Regions from separate parts of the Microbulbifer weihaiensis genome, predicted to be linked through region 1. Evidence: riboswitches for the same ligand, from Rfam matches in the RefSeq annotation. Region 1 holds a riboswitch; the other holds the start of a gene.
The links. A riboswitch is a leader RNA that binds a small molecule or an ion and turns the genes downstream of it on or off. The one in region 1 is predicted to bind thiamine pyrophosphate.
Positions count from the first base shown of each region.

Region 2: another riboswitch for thiamine pyrophosphate. It lies ahead of thiC (phosphomethylpyrimidine synthase ThiC); the one in region 1 lies ahead of ACNKU7_RS07960 (TonB-dependent receptor).

Region 1 covers NZ_JBLWFL010000005.1:378,820-388,584, forward strand. Annotated here, with positions in the region: gene ACNKU7_RS07935 (glutamine synthetase family protein) at 1-50, opposite strand, end outside; gene ACNKU7_RS07940 (hypothetical protein) at 394-927, opposite strand; gene ACNKU7_RS07945 (hypothetical protein) at 1,108-1,326, opposite strand; gene ACNKU7_RS07950 (hypothetical protein) at 1,446-1,883, opposite strand; gene ACNKU7_RS07955 (LLM class flavin-dependent oxidoreductase) at 2,369-3,367, opposite strand; TPP riboswitch at 3,510-3,611, shown strand; gene ACNKU7_RS07960 (TonB-dependent receptor) at 3,669-5,813, shown strand; gene ACNKU7_RS07965 (hypothetical protein) at 5,867-6,115, shown strand; gene pnuC (nicotinamide riboside transporter PnuC) at 6,108-6,746, shown strand; gene ACNKU7_RS07975 (phosphotransferase) at 6,743-7,603, shown strand; gene ACNKU7_RS07980 (M20 family peptidase) at 7,815-9,302, shown strand; gene ACNKU7_RS07985 (acyltransferase family protein) at 9,575-9,765, opposite strand, start outside.
Region 2 covers NZ_JBLWFL010000010.1:102,799-112,563, reverse strand. Annotated here, with positions in the region: gene thiE (thiamine phosphate synthase) at 1-827, opposite strand, end outside; gene ACNKU7_RS12830 (thiazole synthase) at 830-1,636, opposite strand; gene thiS (sulfur carrier protein ThiS) at 1,639-1,842, opposite strand; gene thiO (glycine oxidase ThiO) at 1,842-2,912, opposite strand; gene thiC (phosphomethylpyrimidine synthase ThiC) at 3,101-5,011, opposite strand; TPP riboswitch at 5,114-5,212, opposite strand; gene safD (sulfoacetaldehyde dehydrogenase SafD) at 5,445-6,812, opposite strand; gene ACNKU7_RS12805 (sulfite exporter TauE/SafE family protein) at 6,835-7,584, opposite strand; gene ACNKU7_RS12800 (thymidine phosphorylase family protein) at 7,899-9,434, shown strand; gene ACNKU7_RS12795 (MBL fold metallo-hydrolase RNA specificity domain-containing protein) at 9,431-9,765, shown strand, end outside.

The DNA.
Region 1 (9,765 bases):
AAGGCTGCCGGCAATGTATCCAGCCAGGAACGATTTTCAGACTGAGCCATGGGAACTCCCGCGATTGAAATGGCATATCCCGCCAGTGTAACGGAATTCGCGCCATTCATCGCTTATGAATTCGTTGTCAGCCACCCACACCGGCGGAGAGAATCTGTAACAGCAGCCGATGGAGGCGAGGCTTGCAAGAGGCAGAGAATATAAAAAGCCCCCCTCACCACAGTGAGTGGGGACTCACTCGCGTATGCCGGCGACGCTTTGCGGAAACAATCCGGCTGGCGACTCCCCAAAAGCCCGTCTTTTTTTATTTGCAGATCGCCATTTCCGGTGGCTTAACCTGCCCATTCAGACGTTCACACCGGCAAAAATGTGGTTTATCCAGCTCGGCCCGGTTCAGCCGATAATCTGGAAGGCATGCTGCCGATAGAGATAATCAAAGTCCGCGCTCTGCTTTCCTTCGGCCTCACTGCGAGCGGCACCTTCATCCCGACGATTCCACGGATAATTGAAATGCCCCAGGCGCACCATGGATTCAAACCGCTTGGGATCAGAAACTGGAATACACGTGAAATACAGGCCATCAAGCGGGAACTGCATGGCGGATGGGATTTTCGTGCGCATGCTTTCCAGCTTTGGGAGCAGCTCGCGATAATATTCCCTGATCGAGCGGCTGGCCTTGGTTCCGCGACGCCGACGCCCAGCAGAATTCACCCCGATAAAGTGCTCCCCGAGACGCTTGCGCAACGAATACTCATGCTTACCCACGTACATGGGCATAAAATTGGTAGGATATCCCGCTGCATGCAGACCAAATGCTGTCGCCTGATCCGCGATATAGACGTCGCGCTTAAATCCTATCTCGTAAATCCCGCTGACCTCTGGTGCATTCAGATAGTCTTTAAGCGGTCGCAGTGGCTGCCAGTTCACTCCCCCTATCAAAGCTTTACCCTCCCTGTTGAGCTCGACAGATAAATGAAGGTCGTTAATCTAACGCGGGCGCAAATCCCATCGCAAGGGAAATAAAATCCACTCTGACACTATTAATGGTTTTCATGAGGCGCCGGGGTAACACGATGACAATCACGCGCCAAAAAACCAAGCTTTACTCTACTCTGGCAAGTCATTGCAAACCTTGCAGGCAATCCTGTTTTTATAATTTCTGTAGCGAACAACCAAAAAAATACTGGCACTAGTGAATGCCCAAATAGCGCCAAACTCCAATGCGTACGCCAGCCCCCGCCCCTTGAGGTACTGCACGCCGGCGAACAGAAAAAACAAAACCAGCGCCATTAACACATACTGAACCGTCCACTTTTTTACCGGCATGAACACTGCACTCCCTGCACTCCAAAACTTGAAAAAAACAAAGTCAAACGTCCGATTTTTAATCGGCCCACATCAGCATTTCTTTACCCCATAAGATATCACGACCACAGACACGAGCATCAATCCCACAACCAGCCAACTTGAAGCGACATAAGAGAATCCGAAAACTCGCCATTGGTAGCCGAAATCCCGGGTTCCACAAAAAACCCGCCATACTGAATCGTTGAACTAATTCCTATGTACTCCCAACTCAAGTCGTACTCATCTTCAGAATCACGATAAAAATCAAATACTTCGTCAGCCCTTGTGGCACCCGCGACAAACTGTATTGATCGAATAGCCCCACTGTCTCGACGGAAAAACTGGTATCCGCCTTCCACCCCATAAACCGCCCCGGCATAGCCAATCGCAAATTGAAGCGGCAAGCCACTGATCTCTTTTTTGGCCACAAAATTGATCCCCCCGGGGTTCCCCATCGAGACCCCAAATTGGTCTTTTGCAAATCCTTGATCAGAAACAGCCAGGAGAGTGAACGAAAGAAAAAATTCCTTTTTCATAATTCCCTTAACCTTTGAATTCCCCAATTAAATAAAACACATTTTCTCCATCGACACACGAAAGGCCACATATACCCACAGATTCACTATCCATTTTCTTATAGATAATTTTTCAATTCATATTTTTAATGTGAAACGATGGAACCAATTAATCACCCCATGAAACAACATAAAATGTCATCGACCCTGATCTCGGCTCAGCACGATGACCAGCTAGTTGGCGACAATAGCGTTTTCAATAATGTTTATCTATTTGAAAAAAATGAAAATGGCGGATGACCAGGCTGAACTGCTTCGCCACACAAGGAACTGTTGGCTCTGCTGGTCGAGAATTGTCAAGCGGCTTTGAATGTGAGGTTGCAATCGAAACTCAACGAGGATGTTACCCCTTCTCCATTTCCTGGCGAAGGGGAATGTCACTGCGGACGGCTTTCTTAACCGTACCCGTTACCGCATAGGTAAAGCCCTAACCAATGCGTGATGTATCAGTAATTGACCCGGGCGTTCAGTACTTCCGCGGCAAGTTCAAACGAGTACAAACGCGCATCGTGCTCGTACATCGCACCAGTCACGATCAGCTCATCCACTTGAGTACGCGCGAGAAACTGGTCGATCCACTGCGCGACGCTTTCCTTCGAGCCCACTGCCGATTCCGCCAGCGCCTGCGCAACCTGCATACGCTCGCCCCGCGGTGCCACGGACTCCATGTCATCGACCGGCGGCTTGAGCGGGCCGGGTGTGCCGCGACGCAGTGCTATGAACTGCTGTTCAATAGTCGTCATAAGACGCCGCCCCTCAGCGTCGGAATCCGCGGCGAATACATTGATGGCCGCCGCGGCATAGGGCTTGTCCAGGTACTCGGAGGGGCGGAACCCGGAGCGATACAGGTGCAGCGCCTGATCCAGCATCGCCGGTGCGAAATGCGAGGCGAACGCAAACGGCAGCCCCATCGCCGCGGCGAGCTGCGCACTGTACAGGCTCGACCCCAGCAGCCAGATCGGCACCCCCAGTCCTGCACCCGGTATCGCCAGTACTCGTTGGCCGGGCTTGACCGGCCCGAAGTAATGCTGCAATTCCCGCACGTCTTCCGGGAAGTGATCCGCTGCATGCATGGGGTCACGGCGCAGGGCCGTCATGGTCGCGCCGTCGGTTCCCGGCGCGCGCCCCAGCCCCAGATCCACTCGATCCGGGTACAAGGTCGCCAGGGTACCGAACTGTTCGGCAATCACCAGCGGTGCATGGTTGGGCAGCATCACGCCGCCTGCGGCCACCCGGATCTTGCTGGTACCGGCCGCAATGTAGCCCAGGGCGACGGCGGTGGCTGCACTGGCAACGCTGGCGATATTGTGGTGCTCCGCCATCCAGAAGCGCTTGTAGCCGTGGTTTTCGGCATGGCGGGCAAGATCCAGCGAATTCGTCAGAGCCTGCCGGGCGTCGCCGCCTTCGGTAATCGGGGAAAGATCCAATAGTGAAAAAGCACGCACAAATACTCCTTAGCGCCAGCTGTTGACCTTCGATACCGGCAATCCTACCGGACATGCAGGGGGAAACCCACGGAAGAAACAAAGGACGCCGCAACAACCACGCCGCAGTTCCTGGCACAGGGCAGATCTGTTACTATCGCGCCCGCAACCTAAGGGGTGGCTTAAGCCTGAGATGCTGTCAATTCGGCAAACCCTTGAACCTGATCCGGTTAATACCGGCGTAGGAATAGGTATATATCCAAACATCCTCCTCGCGTCGCGCACCGGGTCTCTTTCATCACCAGTTTACTGAGAGAGAGCCATGAACCCACTGTTCAGAACCAATCCTTTCGCCCGCTTTATCGGACTTGCCGGATGCCTTTCCGTCGGCCTCGCTAGCGCTGCTGCTGAGAGCAATACCGCAGCACTGGAAGAAGTCACCGTGACCAGCCAGCTGCGCGACGCCAGCCAGCTGGACACGCCGACCAGTGTCAGCGTGTTCGATGGGCAAGCCATCGACGCCCGCGGCGCGCACAACCTGGAGCAGCTGCTCAACCTCGCCCCCAATGTGAACTTCTCCAGCGGCGCCTCCCGCGGCCGCTTTGTGCAGATTCGGGGCATTGGCGAGCGCAGCCAGTTTATTGACCCGGTTAACCCTTCTGTCGGCCTGATTGTCGACGGGATCGACTTTACCGGCCTGGGCCTCGCCGCCAGCACGCTGGATATGGATCAGGTGGAAATCCTGCGCGGCCCCCAGGGCACAGTGTATGGGGCCAACGCCCTCGCCGGTCTGATTACCATGACCAGCAACGCCCCCACCAGCGAGCCCAAGGCGAAGGTCTCCGCGGAAGTGGCCGAGTACGGCTCCCACACCCTGAGCGGCGTGGCCAGCGGTGCCCTTTCCGATCGCCTGAGCTATCGCTTGGCTGCTCAAAACCAGCAGTCTGACGGCTATGTCGAAAACCGTTTCCTCGGCCGTGACGACACCAATGGCCTCGACGAAACCGTGGTGCGCGGCAAACTCCGCTTCCAGGCTAGGGATGACCTGCAACTGGATTTCACCCTCCTGCACCTGGATGCCGACAACGGCTACGATGCCTTCTCCCTGTACAACAACCGCGAGACCCTGTCGGATCAACCGGGACGGGATGCGCAGGAGACCCTGGCAGGCGCAGTCAGCGCATTGTGGACCGGCAGCGACGGTTTCACCCTGAAAACCGTCCTCAGCGCCGCCGATTCCGACACCGAGTACAGCTACGATGAAGACTGGACCTACGTGGGTTTCCACCCCTGGGAGTACAGTTCTACCGACAGTTACCTGCGCAACAAAGACAACCTGAGCGCCGATATCCGCTTGTTATCCACAGAGCGATCCAGCCTGTTCGGCGGCACCACCAGCTGGGTGGTGGGTGTTTACCTGCACACGGAAGAGGAAGCGCTGGTGCGCAACGCCAGCTTCAACAGCCAGTTCGATACCGAAAACGGCGCTGTCTACGGCCAGCTGAGAACTGCATTCACTGATCGCCTGGCATTGGTTACCGGCCTGCGTTTCGAGCAGCGCGCCGCCGATTACGCCGATTCCCTCGCCGTTCTCAGCAAGACGGACGAAGACTTGTGGGGCGGTGATATCACCCTGGAGCTCTCCGCCACTGACAACACGCTGGTTTACGGCACCGTTTCCCGCGGCTACAAGGCCGGTGGCGTGAACGGACGCATCATATCCGCGTCGGCGAGCAACCCGGATATCAGCCGCGATGCCTTCCAGTTCGATACCGAGTACATGCTCAACTACGAACTGGGTATCAAGGGCGCCTGGCTGGACAGCCGCCTGCAGGCACAGCTCGCCACTTTCTACCAGGATCGCCGGAACGTACAGGCCAAGCAGTCCATTTTCGATCCCGCGGATTTCTCATTTGACGATTTCCTCGCCAATGCCGCCGGGGGTAAAACCACCGGACTCGAAATCGAGGTGGACTACCTTGCCAGCGAAACGCTGCGCCTGTTCGCAAGCGCCGGCTGGCTGAATGCTGAATTCGAGGACTTCGAAAGCACTTCCCATGTGGACGCTCGGGATGACTACACTGGCGAAGTGCAGCCATTGGATCTCGACGGCCGCGACCTGGCCCACGCGCCGTCCTACCAGTTTTTTACCGGCGCAGAATATGCGCTCAGCGCAAACCTGGCCCTGCGTGTGGAAGTTGAAGGTAAAGACGCCTTCTACTTTTCCAACAGCCACAACGAAAAATCCACCGCCTATGAACTGCTCAATGCACGCCTGACTTATACCGGTGACAACTGGGATGTTTCACTGTGGGGCAGAAACCTGACCGATGAGATTGTCTACACCCGCGGTTTCTACTTCAGCAACCAGTTCGGCAACAACCCGGCCAACGGCTATGCACCCGAGGCTTACTACCAGCTTGGTGAGCCGAGAATAGCCGGCGTTTCTGCGAGCTATACCTTTTAACGGCAAGGCCAATACCGGGAGAAACAGCAGTGCAGCTTTCAGTGGAAATCAGCATGTATCCGTTAAAAGACGCATACATTCCAGCCATCAAGGGTTTCATCGAGCGACTCAAGCAGCATCCGCAGTTGCAGGTAATCACCAACACCATGAGCACCCAGGTATTCGGTGACTACGACCTGGTCATGGACACACTGAAAGCCGAAATGCGCGCGTCCTACGAACAGTTTGGTCGCGCCATTTTTGTGTGCAAGTTTATCGATGGGAACCTGAGCCCGGAGGCTACGGACAGCAGCGATGTTTAGCCCCGAAGTACGCGAATCCATGATTGCCGCCTTCGCGGCCATGTCCCTGTGGGAGCTGGCCGCGGTGGTGCTCGCGCTCGCCTACCTGTTGCTGGCGATGCGTGAAAAGATCAGTTGCTGGTACGCAGCCTTTGCCAGCACCGCGATTTACCTGTTCCTGTTCTGGGATGTGAGCCTGTTAATGGAATCGGCACTGCAGGTTTTCTACCTGTTGATCGCCGTCTACGGCTGGTGGCAGTGGCGAAACCGACCGGATGCACAAGAGACCCTGCATATTCACCGCTGGCCGGTGCAGATGCATGTATACGCGTTTGCCGCGGTTGCGTTCCTAACCCTGTTGTTCGGTTATGTGCTGGATAACTACACCAGCGCGGCAATGCCCTACCTGGACTCTTTCACCACCTGGGGCGCGGTGGTGACCACGTATATGGTCACCCGCAAGGTACTGGAAAACTGGCTCTACTGGATCGTCATCGACGGTGCTGCGATTTACCTGTACATCGACCGCGAACTGTATCTCACCGCGCTGCTGTTTGTGCTCTACGTGATCCTCGTGGTGATCGGCTTTTTCCAATGGCACGCGCTCTACCAGAAACAGCGAAGCGAACCGGGGCAAGCTGTCACCATATGAGCACGGAGGCGGAAAACATTATCGCCAGCGAGTGGCGGCAATGGAGCGACAGCCGGCCGCGACTGATTCGCGCGCTCACCGGCGGGCTGACCAACCGCAGCTTTCTGCTCCAAGCCGACGGTGAAAAACTGGTACTGCGGGTCAATGCGCGCAACTCCCGCGCACTGGATCTCGACCGCGCAGCAGAGGCCGAAGCCCTGCTCCGGGCCAGTGCCCAAGGCCTCTGCGCTCCGCTGGTGTATATCGACCCGGAATACCGCTACCTGCTTACCCGCTATATCGATGGCGCGCCGCTTGATCTGCGCCACCCTCAGGCACTTTTACAAATCGCAGAATTGCTGCGACAGGTTCACCAGCTGCCACCAATTTCCGCCCGGCTGGATATGGCAGATAAGGCGGAGCACTACTGGCAATCGGTCGACCAGCGGACACCGTTTTTCCCGGCGCTGTCGCAATTGCACCAATTGATGCAGTCACTGCTCCAGCGCAACAGCAGCCCGGAAACTCATCGGCTGTGTCACAACGACCTGCTCCCGGACAACCTCATTGTGGATAACTCCGGTGCTCTCCACGCCATCGACTGGGAGTACGCCGCGATCGGCGACCCGTTTTTTGACCTGGCAACAGTGGCACAGGGCTACCGGCTGGATCAGCACCAGCAGCAGGTACTGCTTGCGGCTTATCTGCAGCGCACTGTCGATGCGGCCGACCAGCAAAAACTGGCTCACTGGCAGCAGATGTACCGCTACCTGTCGGCACTCTGGTATGCCGTCCAGATGTCTCAATCCGGCGCGGCACCCCAGGCGCAAGAGAACCTGATGACAGAAATCACTGACCTGCTGGCGGCTTTTGAGTAAGCTTGCCCCTCTATCGCCAGACCACCAGCCGCGACCTCCTTAGCACCCTGCGCCATTTTTACGGACGGGAGCGCACAGCCGGGATCGAACTGGAAATCCGTTTCTGAGGTATCCCATCGCGCACGTTTAACACAATTCCAAGAGTAATGCCCATTCGGGTCGACGCGGCGCTGCCGCAGGGCCCATCAAACTCCGATACAAGAGTTCGACCATGCAAAATAAATTCCTCAATCGATGCCTTCGCGGCGCCGGCCTCGCGGTGCTACTACTCGCATGCGTGCTCGTAATCCGCACACTCAGTTTTACCGCACCGCCGGTAGCGGATGGCGAGCCCGAGCCCCTTGACCTCGACGCCCGCGCCATTGCCACGCACCTGTCCGAAGCGATCCAGTTCCGCACCGTCTCCTCGCAACTGACGCAGAGCGATACCCAGCGGGAATTCCACAACTTCATCGACTGGCTGGCGGCGACCTACCCCGAAGTCCACGCCGCAATTCCGCCACAGAGACTGAGCAAACAAGACGGGCAGGTATTTTCCCTGCTGTTCACCTGGCCGGGGAAAAATTCAGAACTGCCTGCGATTCTGCTGTCCGCCCACTACGACGTGGTGCCGGTAATTCCAGGCACCGAAATCGAATGGCAACATCCGCCCTACGCGGGCACCGTGGACGACACCCATATCTGGGGGCGCGGCGCGCTGGATGACAAGAGTGCAGCCATAGCGCTGATGGAAGCGGCCACCGGCCTGCTGCGGCAGGGCTACCAGCCCGAGCGCACCGTCTATATCAGCCTCACCAGCGATGAGGAAATCGGCGGAGAGCAAGGCACCGCCGCGGTGGTGAAAAAACTGCAAAGCGAAGGCGTACAGCTGGACTGGAGCCTGGACGAAGGTTCCTTCCTGCTGCACGGGTTTATTCCCGGCGTGGATGCCCCTATCGCCAGTATCAATGTCGCAGAAAAAGGGTATCTCACGGTAGACCTGGTGGCGCACGGCCAGGGCGGTCACTCCTCCATGCCGCCGCCGGAGACTGCGGTGGATATTCTCGCGCAGGCCCTGGTGCGGCTGAACCGGAATCCCATGCCCGGGGGTCTCGAGGGGTTGAGCCAAAAGCTGTTCGACGCTGCCGCGCGGCACATGCCGTTTGAAAAGCGCCTGATGTTCGCCAACCAGTGGCTGTTCGGCAGCGGTATCGAGGCGGAACTGGAAAAGCAGGGCAGCACCGCCGCCATGCTGCGCACCACTACCGCGCCCACCATGCTCTCTGCCAGCGTGAAGGAAAATGTGCTGCCCATCGAGGCCATCGCCACGGTGAACTTCCGCCTGCACCCGCGGGACAGCATTGATGATGTGCTGCAGCATGTGGAAAGAGTCATCGACGACGAGCGTATCGATGTGGTGATGCGCAGTGGGAATTCCGCCTCCCGGGTATCCAGTGATGAGGCCCCCGGTTTTCAGCTCCTGGCAGACACCTCCCGCGCACTGTTCGGCCCGGTAATTGCCGCGCCGGGGCTGACCATTGCCGGTACCGACAGCCGCCGCTACGAGGAGGTGGCCGATAACAACTACCGCTTCAACCCCATGCTGGTCACCCGCGAAGATGTGCACGGATTCCACGGCACCAACGAGCGTATCAGCATCGACAATATGGTCAAGGCGACCGGGTTTTATCAGGCCCTGATCCGCAATGCGAATTTATAACCGCAATAACGCGTAACAGCGATAAAAGGCGCGCGCTGCTGCCAGGCAGCGCACTCCGCACCAAGGTGCTTTCGCAACAGGCATTACAGAAGATAAAACGCTAGTTTTCTAACCCAAATAGCATCGAGTTGCTTACGGCAGATGGATCGGCGGCAGCCTTTGCAGCTATGTAACTGTTGGAGCTGGCGGCGCCAGTGCTGGCACTCGCCTACCAGCTACTGGCCATGCGTGAAAAGGCCAGTTGCTGGCAGGCAGCTATCGGCGGCTCCTTTCTATGATCTCGCCGGTATTTCAGGTGGACTCGCCGTGCCGACCATATCCCATTTCCCATTGAAGAGCAGAGAGGCAACCTTGAGCCGTTTTACTATCAGGAAGTGAAACAGAATACCCACCCCGCACGTCGCAATGGCGGACAGCACCATTCGCATATTCATGGACATCCCGGCGCTCTGCATCACGAGTA
Region 2 (9,765 bases), on a different contig from region 1:
TGGCCCACAGGGCCGGCACCTGCCCCGATCTGTTCGCCATCGGCGAGGCGCAGGCCGCGGCGCACATAGGCATTCGCTACCATACACGCATCTTTCAGCGGGTATCCTTTTGCCAGAAGCGCGGCAACGGCTGACGACAGGCTACAGCCAGTACCGTGGGTATTGTCAGTTGCGATGCGGTCGCCGATAAACCAGTCCTCACTCCCCACCGCGCCGCTGCAGAGCAGATCCGCGGTCGTACCCGGTTCGATCTCAAAATGCCCACCAGTAACCAGCAGCGCGGTCGCATGCTCTCCCCGTACCTTGCGCGCCGCCTGGAGAATGTCCGCGGCGCTTTCCAGCCCGGATTCAGCACAGCCCGCCAGCCAGGCCAGCTCGTGGGTATTCGGTGTTATCAGGTCGCACAGCGGCAGAAGCTCTTCGAGCACCAAGGCACCGGTGCTGTCTTCCGTCAGCCTGGCGCCACTGGTTGCGATGGCAACCGGGTCGTAGACCACTGGAAGATGCAAACCATTGCGTTTCATTGCGCGCAGGAAGTTGGCTACCAGTTTTACCTGGTCGCTATTGGCAAGCAGGCCTATTTTTATCGCAGCGGGCTTAAGGTCGGCGAACAGCGCGTCCAGCTGCGATTGCAATACACCGTCCGGCACGGCGTTGATGGCGGGCACCCCAAGACTGTTCTGCGCCGTATTGGCAGTGATGGCACAACAGCCATGCACACCGAGATCGTGCGCTGTGAGGAGATCCGCCTGGATACCCGCACCGCCCCCGGAATCACTGCCGGCGATAATCCATATGATCGGACGCGACGAATTTTCCGTTGTCATTGTTATTCTCCCGCATCTGCCAGCGCAGTTTGCTGCCAGAACGGCATGTCCAGCGTGGGCGTGCTGGGGCTCGCGGTCTGCCGCTGCAACATCAGCCCAGCATTGTGCGCTGCACGGCCGGACTCAACCGCGAGCCGGAAGGCGTCTGCCATCAGCACCGGGTTCCGCGCTTTGGCGATGGCGGTGTTCAACAGGACGGCATCGAAACCCATTTCCATCGCTTGCGCCGCCTGCGACGGCGCACCGATACCCGCATCGATGATCAGCGGCACCCCGGGCAGCCGTTCGCGCAGCGTGCGCAGGTTGTACTTGTTCATCAGTCCCCGGCCGGTACCGATCGGCGCTCCCCAGGGCATCAACACTTCGCACCCTGCATCCAGCAATTTCTGGCAAACCACCAGATCATCGGTGCAGTATGGCAATACCTTGAACCCGCGCCTGACCAGTTCACGGGCGGATTCGACCAGTCCAAAGGGATCCGGTTGCAGGTTGTAATCGTCACCGATCACTTCGAGCTTGAGCCAGTCGGTAGCGAATATTTCCCGTGACATTTCCGCCAGGGCGACCACTTCTTTCGGCGTTTTACAGCCGGCAGTATTTGGCAACAACTGACAGCCGGACTCCTGAATGTAGGCCCAGAGCATTTTCCCCTGCTGCTGTTCCGGGCTCTGTCGGCGCAGAGAGAGGGTAATGATTTGCGCCCCGGAGGCGGCGACGGATTCGCGCATAATGGCCGGGGATGGATAAAGTGCAGTGCCTACCAAGAGGCGGCTGTCAAAGCGCTTTCCGTACAGATTGAGCTGATCCATGCTCACCCCCCCACAACCGGGGCGACGATATCCAGGTTGTCGCCTTCGCTCAATGAGGTGTCTCCATACAGCGTTCGGGCGACAAATTCGCCATTTAAAGCGACCGCAAAGGTTTCGCCGATATATCCCAAAGCCTGCAGTAAGCCGGCTACGGTAGCGCTGCCATTTTCCAGTGTTACTCGCTCGCCATTGACCAGTATTTCCATCAGGTCACCTGTAAAGTCTGTTGATAAAGTTGGGTTTCGATCTGCTGTACCAGGGCTGGTGCAAGCAGATAACCGTGCCGGTAGAGTCCGTTCACCCGAATAAGCCCCGGTTCCTTTTTAAGCACAGGCAGGTTGTCCATGGTGGCGGGCCGGCAGTTGACCCGGGTTTCGATAACCCGCGCTTCGGCAAAAGCCGGGTGCACTGAATAGAGCGCTGACGAGAGCTCCATGCTGGAGCGCAGGGAAATCGGTGAGAGGTCATCGCTTTCAATTTCCGTGGCGCCAATAACAATCTGGTTGTGGGCACGAGGAACGGCATACAGTTGATAACGCGGATGCAGTAGCCTTATCGGCCGCTGGAAGTGGATTTCCGGGGTTTCCACGACCATGACTTCACCGCGCACGCCGCGCAGGCCTTTTACCGCGTCCCTAGCTCCCAGACCACGGGCATCAATTACGTAATCGAACCGCTCAGATCCGCCGCCATGCAGGATCTCTCCGGGCAGGCACTCGACGGGTGTATGCTCGCGCAACTGCGCCTTGTGCCGTTTGATTTCGATCAACAGTGCGGGCAATAGTTTGCGGTTGTCGATGTCTGCTTCGCTGGCGAGATACAGGCCCTGATCGAAACGTTCAAGGTTGGGCTCCAGGTTTTCCAACTCGGATCCCTCCAGCAATTGAAAATGCCGTTGGCTGTCGCTGCCAAGTCTGGCGATGAGCTCCTGCTGAAATTGCAGCAGTTCCGTTCGATCTTGCGGGTGGGCGACAAGGATGCTGCCGGACTGCCGGTAATCCACCGGGCTTCCGCCCTGTAGTTGCAGTTCTTTCACCCACTGCGGCCAGATCCGCAAGCTCTGTAGACCGAGTTCGTAAACAGGCAACGGGCAATGAACCAGTTCCGAAAGCGGGGCAATCATGCCTGCAGCCGCGTGGCAGGCGCCCAGAGGCATGTCAAAACTCCCGCTTTCAAACAGGGTGATCGCATGCCCTTTTCCAGACAAGCGCCAGGCGAGGAGCCGGCCCATTAGCCCCCCACCTGCGATCGCGATATTTAGTTCGGGTCGTACCAATTTTCTGTTCCGAGGTTTGTGATCGGCAAGTTTCGAGCGGTAGCGCTACGGGGAAGCCTTCGCCAGACACGCCGTAAACCCATCCCTGGGGGCTCTTCTAAAACATCCCTGTTTTAGAAGGTCTGGCGAAGGCTTCCCCGTATCACTACCTTCCCATCTAGCTCCAGTAGTTTCGATCAGGTGCGAATTTATGCTTTGTGATAAATATCGCTGCCCAGCTCCTTGAACTTGATCGACATCTCTTCCATCCCCTTCTCCGCCTCCTGCTTTGCCGCATATTCCCTGACATCCTGGGTAATTTTCATGGAGCAGAACTTCGGGCCGCACATGGAACAGAAGTGAGCGACCTTGCCAGACTCTTTCGGCAGGGTTTCATCGTGGTACTGGCGTGCGCGCTCGGGGTCGAGGCCGAGGTTGAACTGGTCTTCCCAGCGGAATTCGAAACGCGCCTTGGAGAGTGCGTCATCACGCATTTGCGCGCGGGGATGCCCCTTGGCGAGATCCGCGGCATGGGCGGCGATTTTGTAGGCCATAAGGCCTTCTTTGACGTCTTCCTTGTTCGGCAGGCCCAAATGTTCTTTGGGGGTTACATAGCACAGCATGGCGCAGCCCATGCTGCCGATCATGGCAGCACCGATACCGGAGGTAATGTGGTCGTAGCCGGGGGCGATGTCGGTGGTCAGCGGGCCAAGGGTATAGAAAGGCGCGCCGTGACAGTGCTTCAGCTGCTCATCCATGTTTTCTTTGATTTTATGGATGGCAACGTGGCCCGGGCCTTCGATCATGCACTGGACATCGTGCTTCCAGGCGATTTCGGTGAGTTCGCCGAGGGTGCGCAGTTCGCCGAACTGGGCTTCGTCGTTGGCGTCGGCGATGCAGCCCGGACGCAGGCCGTCGCCCAGTGAGAAGCTGACGTCGTAGGCTTTCATGATTTCACAGATTTCCTCGAAGTGGGTGTAGAGGAAATTTTCCTTGTGATGAGCGAGGCACCATTTGGCCATGATGGAGCCGCCGCGGGAAACGATGCCGGTGACACGTTTGGCGGTCAGGGGCACGTAGCGCAGCAGTACGCCGGCATGGATAGTGAAGTAGTCGACGCCCTGCTCAGCCTGTTCGATCAATGTATCGCGGAAGACTTCCCAGGTGAGGTTTTCGGCAATGCCGTCGACTTTTTCCAACGCCTGGTAAATGGGTACGGTACCGATGGGTACAGGGCTATTGCGCAGGATCCATTCGCGGGTCTCGTGGATGTTCTGGCCGGTGGAGAGATCCATAACGGTGTCGCCGCCCCATTTGATGGACCAGACGAGCTTTTCCACTTCTTCTTCGATCGAGGAGGTCACCGCGGAGTTGCCGATGTTGGCGTTCACTTTGCACAGGAAGTTGCGCCCGATGATCATCGGTTCCAGTTCGGTGTGGTTGATGTTCGCGGGAATGATTGCGCGGCCTTCGGCCACTTCACGGCGCACAAACTCCGGGGTAATTTCCTGCGGAATATGGATGCCTTCGCGGGCTTTCTGGTAATCAGTGTCGGTCAGTTGCGCCGTCAGTTTTGCACGGCCCATGTTTTCGCGGATGGCGATAAATTCCATTTCGGGGGTGATGATGCCCTGACGGGCGTAGTGCATCTGGGTGACGTTTTTGCCGGCTTTGGCTTTGCGCGGTGCAGGCAGGTTTTCAAAGCGGATGTGATCGAGTCCCTGATCGGCCATGCGTTTCTGGCTGTAGGCGGCCTGGCGGGTCTCGAGGATTTCAGTGTCACTGCGCGATTCAATCCATGCCTGGCGCAGTTTTGGCAGGCCGTCGCGCACGTTGGGTTTGTAGTCGGGGTCGGAGTATGGGCCTGCGGTGTCGTAGACCTGCAGTGGTTCATTGGGCTCGAATACAGGGTTTTGCTCGTCGCCACCAACGAGACTTTGGCCAAGGCAGATTTCACGTACGCCGACTTTGAGCCCGGCGGTTTCGCCTTCCAGGTAGACTTTGCGGGAGTTGGGAAATTGCTGCGCGGTAAGGTTGTCGAGAAATGCTTTCGCGCGCTCACGTTGCGAAGCTCGGCTCGGTTTACTGGTGTTATTTGTTGGTTCGGCGACCTGAGACATGCTGACCCCTTGCATTTTTATCCATGGATGGATTGCCGGGGATGCAGGTGAGGTGAGCAGTTTTCACGCGCAAAAGCTAAAAAATGGCGCACGAAAATAGTAGCGAATTCAGATCTTGTTCCCTACGCGGGGGTTACCCCGATCAGGTTCAACGGATCTCGCAACAGCGATCTCAGCCCAAAGGCACTCCGACAAGTTGGGGCGGAGTATAGGGGATATTAACTTGGATCGCCAAGATTGTGTGTGTGCACGCGGCTCTATACGTGATCTTGCAGCGGGCCTGCCGCCGGGTGTTGGTTCGCCAGACACGAGCTAGGCGCCCCCCCATAACCCATCCATGGGGGCTCTTCCGCGAGGTCCCTCTCGCGGAAGGTCTGGCGAACCAACACCCGACGTCAGTCACTTCTCATCGATTGACGTGTTTCAATCGAACTCAAATCACCAACGTTTTCTGGTAACTCATTTCACGGATGGCATAACGCACGCCTTCCTTACCCACGCCACTTTCTTTCACCCCGCCAAACGGGAAGTGCTCAGCGCGGAAGCCAGGGCCGTCGTTGACGGCGAGCAGGCCGACGTCGAGCTGGTTGTACAGGCGTTTTGCCAGTGCCAGGTTCTGGGTAAATACGCCGGCCTGCAGGCCGAATGGCGAGTTGTTGATCAGCGCAACGAGCTCCCCTTCGTCATCAAATTTACGCAGCGGAACCACCGGGCCGAAGGTTTCTTCCGCGACCAGTGCGGCGTCATCCGATACGGATTCGAGGATGGTCGGCCACAGGATATTGCCCTCGCGGCGGTGGCCAAACAGCACCCGTGCGCCGGCATTTACAGCGGCTTCGATGCGGCCTTCCACTTCGTCGGCAGCGGCCTTGTGAATCAGCGGGCCGACGAAGGTGTCGTCTTCTGCGGGGTTGCCGACCTTGAGTTTTTCCGTTGCGGCGACGAGTTTTTCTGCAAAGGCGTCAAACACTTCACTGTGCACAAACAGGCGCTTGGCTGCGGTGCAGCGCTGGCCGGCGGTGGCGAAGCGCTGGTTGATGGTGGCAGACACTGCTGCGTCCAGGTCGGCATCGGGCATGACGATCAGCGGGTCGTTACCGCCCAGTTCGAACAGCACTTTCTTATAACCCGCGTTGGCGGCGATGGCGTTGGCCGCGGCGGTGCCGCCGGTAAAGTTGATCGCCTGGATCTGCGGGTGGGAGACCGCATAGCTAGTGCCGTCGATATCGGGGATCAGCATCTGCAGTACAGACCGATCCATGCCTGCGGCGTAACACAGTTCCACCAGCAGCTCCGCTGAGCGCTTGTTCTGCGGACCCGGCTTGAACAGGATGGTGTTGCCTGCGGCAAACGCGGGGCCGATTTTGTGCAGCGCGATGTTGATCGGGAAGTTGAACGGGGTGATACACAGTACGGTACCGAGCGGCTTCCACAGCACCACCCCGATTTTTTCCCGCATCGGCGGGAAGGCGTCGGAGTCGAGTGCTTCGCCATTGATCGCGCGCGCTTCCATGGCACTGGCCATGGCGGTGTTGTAGGCGCGATCAATTTCCACCCGGCTGTCACTGATGGTTTTGCCGGTCTCTTCGGTGATCAGGCGCGCCAGGTCTTCCTTGCGCTCCAGCATCAGCTGCGCCAGCTTCAGCAGAATATTCGAGCGCTCGAAGGCGGGGGTGGCGAGCTGGACTTTGCGGCCCTCTACGAGTTGCGCAATGGTGCTTTCCACCTGGTCACGGGTGTGGAAGTCGTAGGCTTCGATCAGTTCGCCGCTGTAGGGGTTAATGATCTGATAATCGGCCATGGGAATACCTGCTTTAAGTTCTTTATTGTGCAATCAGCTGGTAGACGATACGTGCACCGGCCACCAGCAGCGCGATGCGCATTAATTTGAAAAACATTTCACTGTCAATGCGGTGTAACAGTGTCACACCGATACGGGTACCGATCACCGCGGCCACGGTCAGCAGCAGTATCAGTCCCAGGTGATCGGAAAACGCAAACCCGAGGTAGATGAACGCAGGAACCTTGAGCGCATGGCACCAGGCCTGCATGACGGATTTATTGGCGACGATCTCTTTCGGGGTCAGGTCCTTGCGGACGAAAAATGCCCCGAGCAGTGGATCCACTGCCCCGGCAAGAATACCCAGGGTTCCGGTGGCAATACCGACCCAGAAAAAGCCATGTGGCTTCAGGCGGATTTCCGGCAGTCGCTTTGGTTTGAACACGGTGTAGAAAATCAGCACCGCGAGTAACACCAGGGGCAATTGCTGCCAGTCGAGATTCGACAATCCCAGCGTCATTGCGGCCGAGCCGAGTGTGCAACCGACAAAGAACGGGATACACATGTCCCAGCGGATATGCTCACGCACATACACCACGCGGGCGAGGTTGTTGAGCAGCTGCACGGCGCCGTGAATCGGTACCAGCAGGCGCAGCGGAATGGCGACATTGAGTGCAGCAAACATCAGGATGCCGCCCGCCCCACCTGTCACTGCCGATATGAAAGCACTGATCACACAGACCAGTAACAGCAGCCCCAGCGTCAGGCTGGAAATATCACCCAGTTCCGCCAAGGCAGACCTCTTATTCTCGTCTTTGTATTGGATTGGTATCGAACCGAAGGGTTCTTTTACGGTGGCGCCAGTCTAGCTGCAGGACAGTGTCGAACCCAGTAGTCACGGGCCCCAGACCGGTTATTTAAGGACATGCAGGGCGCCGTCTGGCGCCTACATTACCCTTGAGTGGAGAGATCGCCAAGACCGGCACCCGAAGCCTTAACGCCATCGCCGCAAACGGATTGATCCAGAGCAATTCACAGAAGTCGGAGGCGGTCTAACATGAGTGCAAGACTGAACAATAAGCCAACAAGCACTCACGGCAACATGGCATGACCCAGGCACTCTCGCTAAAGGCATACCGAATGGGCATCGACACCCACGAGGAGCCACTGGTTTATATGCGCAAGGACTGCGCTATCTGCCGCGCAGAGGGCTATACCGCCAATGCGCGGCTTCAGGTTTCGGCCGGGGAGCGGGTGCTTATCGCCACACTGAACACCGTCGCGGAGGCCATACTGCCGCCCGGCAGGATCGGCTTTTCCGAAAGCGCCTGGGAATACCTCGCCCTGGAGGATCAGCGGCCGGTGTCCGTGCACCACGCTCCGCTGGTGCAGTCCCTCAGCGCCCTGCGCAAGAAAATCTACGGCCATACACTCGATGCCAAGGAAATGACCAGTATCGTCAGCGATATTGGCAAGCGGCTGTATTCTGATATCGAAATCGCCGGCTTCCTGACCGCCTGTGCCGGCGGCCGGCTGAACAGCGCAGAAACCATTGCGCTGACTGCCGCCATGGTAAACAACGGTAACTGCCTGCAGTGGCCGGAATACCCCCGGGTTTTTGATAAACACTGCATCGGTGGCCTGCCGGGGAATCGCACGACTCCCATCGTCGTGTCCATCGTCAGCGCGGCCGGATTGATCATACCCAAGACCTCGTCCCGCGCCATCACCTCCCCCGCGGGCACCGCCGATACCATGGAAGTGCTGACCAATGTCGATCTGCCACTGGATCAGTTGCGAACAGTCATAACCCGTACCGGCGCCTGCCTCGCCGCCGGTGGCGAGGTGGGGCTCAGCCCAACCGATGACCTGCTTATCCGTATCGAACGCGCGCTGGATCTGGACAGCGAAGGACAGCTGGTGGCTTCCGTACTGTCGAAAAAACTCGCCGCTGGCTCTACGCACATCCTTATCGACATGCCCGTGGGCCCGACGGCCAAGCTCCGCGACACTGGCCAGGCGCAGCGATTGCAGGCCCTGTTTGAAAGCGTGGCCGACGGCCTCGGCATCAAGGTTCGCTGCGTGATCACAGACGGCTCCCAGGCGATCGGCGCAGGCATAGGCCCGGCCGAAGAAGCCCGGGATGTTCTGAGCGTACTGCGCAATGCCCCCGGCGCGCCCGACGATCTGCGTGAGCGCTCACTGTTCCTGGCCAGCCAGTTGCTGTCGATGGCCAATGGCACTGACCAGACCCAGTCACTGCTGCAGGCGCGGGGCATCTTGAACTCCAGGCAGGCCTGGGAGCAGTTTCAGAGGATCTGCGAGGCACAGGGTGGATTGCGCGAAGTGCCGCTGGCCAACCACCACATAGAGCTGCGCAGCCACCGCACAGGCATTTTACAGGCTATGGACAACCGCAGACTGGCGCGCCTGGCAAAAGTCGCAGGGGCCCCATCATCACCGGTAGCAGGGCTGCGGCTACATGTAAAAGCAGGCGATGCGATCCAGCACGGGCAGCCTCTCGCCACGCTGTATGCGGAAACACCCGGTGAACTGGTTTATGCCCGAGAATATTTCCACCAGAACCGGGATCTGTTCGCGGTAGCCGCGCAAGTGCCGCAACAGGGAGATCAGCAAGCATGAACATCACTTTTCTCGGTGGCACCGGTACAGTTACCGGTTCGAAATATCTCGTCAGCATCGACAACGGCAACACCGAGTTTCTCGTCGACTGCGGACTCTACCAGGGCTATAAATGGCTGCGCGAACGCAACTGGGAAACACCCCTGTTCGACTATCGCCGCCTCAAAGGCATAGTGCTGACCCACGCTCACCTGGATCACTCGGGTTATATTCCCAGGCTTTACCAGCTGGGCTATCGCGGGCCGGTGATCTGCCACCCTGCCACCGCCGACCTGTGCTCGATCCTGCTTCCAGACGCGGGCCACATTCAGGAAGAAGACGCGCACTTTTA